One region of the Streptomyces mauvecolor genome, then DNA from elsewhere that is predicted to be linked to it. Evidence: predicted binding sites of a transcription regulator. Region 1 holds the regulator's gene; the other holds the start of a gene.
The links. Region 1 encodes HspR, which represses chaperone genes until heat shock. Its sites were predicted from a motif close to TTGAGNNNNNNNNNCTCAA; they were not measured.
Positions count from the first base shown of each region.

Region 2: lon (endopeptidase La) is a predicted target of HspR. The motif match lies at 911-929, and genes of this name have one in related genera.

Region 1 covers NZ_BAAASQ010000017.1:34,606-36,997, reverse strand. Annotated here, with positions in the region: gene ABD346_RS22840 (helix-turn-helix transcriptional regulator) at 1-484, opposite strand, end outside; gene ABD346_RS22835 (heat shock protein transcriptional repressor HspR) at 666-1,115, opposite strand; gene dnaJ (molecular chaperone DnaJ) at 1,117-2,301, opposite strand; gene grpE (nucleotide exchange factor GrpE) at 2,347-2,392, opposite strand, start outside.
Region 2 covers NZ_BAAASQ010000021.1:336,774-339,165, forward strand. Annotated here, with positions in the region: gene ABD346_RS26960 (MFS transporter) at 1-824, shown strand, start outside; gene lon (endopeptidase La) at 952-2,392, shown strand, end outside.

The DNA of each region.
Region 1 (2,392 bases):
CCCCGCGCCCCACCATGTCCAGAGCCCGCGGCAGCGCCTGCGACAGGACGTGCTCGGGGCGGATGCCGCGGGGCTGGATGGTGAGCGCCTCGGTGGTGCAGTCGGCGATCGCTTCGTCGATGGCCGCGTTGATGCGGGGGATGCCGTCCAGGACGCGGATGGCCTCGGTGCCGGCCGGCGCGGGCGCGTCCAGGGCGGCGAAACGCTCGAACGCCGCCGCCACCACGCCCGTTCGGGCCTGGCTCGCCGCGATGTCCTCGTGGATGCCGCGAAGCAGCCGCGCCATCACCGCCTGCGGGGAGGTCGGCAGGAGCCATTCGAGGGCGCCCGGGTCGGGGTGCAGAAGGCCGAGGTCGATCAGGCAGGTCGCGTCGTCCGCCGCCTCGCGCGCGAGGCGTCCGGCACGCAGCGCGTCCGCGTACGCCCGTTCCCCGGCCGCGCACAGCCGGTCCGCGCCATGCGGATGCGCCACCTGCTCAGACATGCTCTCCCCCGCCTCCCTGCGACCGAGCCCGATGACCTTATCCCCATCGGGCCCCGCGTTCACGGTGATCGCCGAGTGACCGCGGGGCGATCGCCGAGTGACCGCCCGGCGCGAAAGGCCCGCCACCCCCGGAGGGGAGGCGGGCCTTGTCGGACGCGTGGAGGGAGCGAGCCCGACGGGGCTACTCCGACGACCTCTTCGGGCGCCAGACGACCAGCGCGCTGGCCTGCTGGACGTCCTGGTACGGGACCAGGTCCCGCCGGTAGGAGGCGTGCACCTGGGCCTCGCGCTGCTGCATGGCGACGGCCGCGCCCTCGACCGCGGAGGACAGCTCGGCGACCCGGGCCTGGAGGGCTGCGACCTGGTGCTCCAGCTCGATGATGCGCTTGATGCCCGCCAGGTTGATGCCCTCGTCCTGCGACAACTGCTGCACCGTACGCAGCAGTTCGATGTCGCGGGCCGAGTAGCGCCGGCCGCGCCCGGCCGTGCGGTCGGGCGAGACCAGGCCGAGGCGGTCGTACTGCCGCAGGGTCTGCGGGTGGAGGCCGGAGAGCTGGGCCGCCACCGAGATGACGTACACCGGCGTCTCTTCGTTCAACTCATAGGGGTTGCGACTCCGGCGGGGGTCCATCTCATGCTCCCTTCGCGGCCTGGAACAGTTCTGCCCGCGGGTCCTGGCCCGCAGTCGCCTCGCGGTAGGTCTCCAAGGCCTCGCGGGCCTTGTCGTCCAGTTCCTTCGGCACGGTCACCTCGACCGTGACCAGGAGGTCGCCCCGGGTGCCGTCCTTGCGGACCGCGCCCTTGCCGCGGGCCCGCATCGTACGGCCGTTGGGGGTGCCCGCGGGCAGTTTCAGGGTGACCGGCGGGCCGCTGAGCGTGGGCACCTTGACCTCGGCGCCGAGGGCGGCCTCCGTGAAGGTGACCGGCACCGTGACGGTGAGGTTGTCGTCCTTGCGGCCGAACACCGGGTGCGCGTCCACGTGGACGACGACGTACAGGTCGCCCGCGGGGCCGCCCCGTTCGCCCGGCGCACCCTTGCCGCGCAGCCTGATCCGCTGGTTGTTGCTGACGCCCGCCGGGATGCGGACCTGCATGGTGCGCGAGGAACGCGCCCGGCCGCTGCCCTTGCAGACGTCGCACGGGTTCTCCGCGATCAGGCCGCGGCCCTTGCAGTCCACGCACGGGTCGGTCAGCGAGAAGCCGCCGCCCGAGCCGCGCGAGACCTGGCCGGTGCCGACACAGGTCGGGCACACGCGGGGCGTGCCGTTCTTGTCGCCGGTGCCCGAGCAGGCCTTGCAGGGGGACTGGCTGGACAGCCGGATCGGGACGGTGGCCCCGTCGACCGCCTCGGTGAAGCTGAGCGTCACCTCGGACTCCAGGTCCTGCCCGCGGCGCGGCTGGGTGCGCGTTCCCGCACCCGCGCCGCCCCGGTTGAACAGGCCGCCGAACACGTCGCCGAGCCCGCCGCCGAAGCCGCCGGCTCCTGCGCCGCCGCCCGGCTGCTGGCCGCCGAACAGGTCGCCCAGGTCGAAGTTGAAGCTGCCGCCGCCCGCGCCCGGACCGGCCCGGAAGCCGCCGTTGCCGAACAGGGCGCGCGCCTCGTCGTACTCCTTGCGCTTCTTGGGGTCGCCGAGGATGTCGTTGGCCTCGGAGATCTCCTTGAAGCGCTCCTCCGCCTTGGCGTCGCCCTTGTTGGCGTCGGGGTGGTTCTCGCGCGCGAGCTTGCGGTACGCCTTCTTGATCTCTGCGTCGGTGGCGTCCTTGGGGACGCCGAGAACCTTGTAGTAGTCCTTCTCGACGAAGTCCTTCGTGTTCATCGACGTCCCTCCTCCCGGACGATCACTTCTTCAATGACCGCTGCGTCAGCCCTTGTCGGGGCCACCGCTCTCCTCGTCGCTCGACTTTTCT
Region 2 (2,392 bases), on a different contig from region 1:
CGGGCTCGGTCCGCCGGATGGGCGTGATCGCGGCGGGCTTCGGCGCCCTCGGCGCGGTCGGCCCGCTGCTCGGCTCCGTGCTCGCGGACGCCGCTTCCTGGCGGCTCTCCCTGGCCGTCGGCGCGGTCGCCCTGCTCGCCCTGCCCGCCGTCATGCGCCGCGCCGACCTGTCCGCGCCGCCGAACAGTGCCCCCTTCGACGGCCGGGGCGCCGCCCTGCTCGTCCTGACGGTGACGGCCCTCGTGCTCGTGCCGCGCTACCCCCTCCCGGCGGTGGCCGCCTCGCTGGCGACGGCCGCGCTGCTCGCTCTGCACATCCGGTCCCACCCCACCGGCTGCGTGCCCGTGACCCTGCTGCGCACCCGCGCCTTCGTCCTCTCCGCCGTACTCGCCTGCACGCTCGCGACCTCGTACTTCGCGCTGCTCTTCACCGTCCCGCAGCTGCTGCGGGAGCGCACCGACTGGTCGGCCGCCACCATCGGGACCGGCCAGCTGGTCGCCCTGCTCGCCGGCTCCGCGCTCGCCATGGCGCTCGCCGCGGCCTCGGCCCGCATGAGCCGCCCCCGGGTCGTGGCGATCCTGCTCACCGTCGGAGCACTCGCCCCGCTCACCGCGGTCCTGACCCCCTGGGCGCCGCTGCTCCTGCTGGTCGCGACGCTGGCCCTGCTCGCCACCAGCACGGGCCAGGCCGCCCTCTCGGTGTACGCCACCACGGCCGCGCCCGCCGCCCAGCGCTCCACCGCGATCGGTCTGTTCAACCTCTGCTACCAGCTCGGCGGCGCCTTCGGCCCGGCGATCGCGGCGGCCGTCGCCCTGGGCGGCTGAAGGGTTTCGGGCCTGGTCACGGGGGCCGCCCCGCGTGATCGCTCAGAGCGAACACGCCTCGGGGAACATTCCCAGACTCACATGCATTGAGTCGGCATAGCTCAACTTGACTGCCGAAGGGGAGATCATGGCTGCTGAGTCCACGGGGTACCCGGCGTACACACCGACCGACCTGCCCGTGCTGCCGCTCGACGACGAGGTCGTGCTGCCCGGCATGGTCGTTCCGCTGGACCTGTCCGATGCCGAGGTGCGGGCCGCCGTCGAGGCCGCGCAGGCCGCCGCGCGGTCCGGCCAGGGAAAGCCGCAGGTGCTGCTCGTGCCGCGGATCGACGGAACGTACGCCGGGACCGGTGTGCTCGGGACCGTCGAGCAGGTGGGCCGGCTTTCCGACGGCGACCCGGGCGCCCTCATCCGGGGCCGCCACCGCGTGCGGATCGGGGCCGGCACCACCGGGCCCGGCGCCGCCCTGTGGGTGGAGGGCACGAGGGTCGAGGAGACCCTGCCCGAGCCGCTGCCGGGCCAGGTGACCGAGCTGGTCAAGGAGTACAAGGCGCTCGCCACCGACTGGCTGAAGAAGCGCGGGGCCTGGCAGGTCGTCGACCGCGTCCAGCAGATCGAGGGCGTCTCCGCGCTCGCCGACAACTCCGGGTACTCGCCGTTCCTCACGACCGCCCAGAAGGTCGAGCTCCTGGAGACCAGCGACCCGGTCGCCCGCCTCAAGCTCGCCACCGAGCAGCTCCGCGAGCACCTCGCCGAGCAGGACGTCGCCGAGTCCATCGCCAAGGACGTACAGGAAGGCGTCGACAAGCAGCAGCGCGAGTTCCTGCTGCGCCGCCAGCTCGATGCCGTACGCAAGGAGCTGCGCGAGCTCAACGGGGAAGGCGGTGAGGAGGACGAGAGCGACGACTACCGCGCCCGCGTCGAGGCCGCCGACCTGCCCGAGAAGGTCCGCGAGGCCGCCCTCAAGGAGGTCGACAAGCTGGAGCGTTCCAGCGACCAGTCGCCCGAGGGCTCCTGGATCCGCACCTGGCTCGACACCGTCCTCGAACTGCCCTGGAACGAGACCACCGAGGACGTCTACGACATCCGAGGCGCCCGTGCGATCCTCGACGCCGAGCACGCCGGCCTCAAGGACGTGAAGGAGCGCATCACCGAATACCTGGCCGTGCGCAAGCGCCGCGCCGACCGGGGCCTCGGCGTCGTCGGCGGGCGGCGCGGGGGCGCGGTCCTGGCGCTCGTCGGCCCTCCCGGCGTCGGCAAGACCTCGCTCGGCGAGTCCGTGGCCCACGCCATGGGCCGCAAGTTCGTCCGCGTGGCGCTCGGCGGCGTACGCGACGAGGCCGAGATCCGCGGCCACCGGCGCACCTACGTCGGCGCCCTGCCCGGCCGGATCGTACGGGCCATCAAGGAAGCCGGGTCCATGAACCCGGTCGTGCTGCTCGACGAGATCGACAAGGTGGGCTCCGACTTCCGGGGCGACCCGGCGGCCGCCCTGCTCGAAGTCCTCGACCCGGCGCAGAACCACACCTTCCGCGACCACTACCTGGAGGTCGAGCTCGACCTGAGCG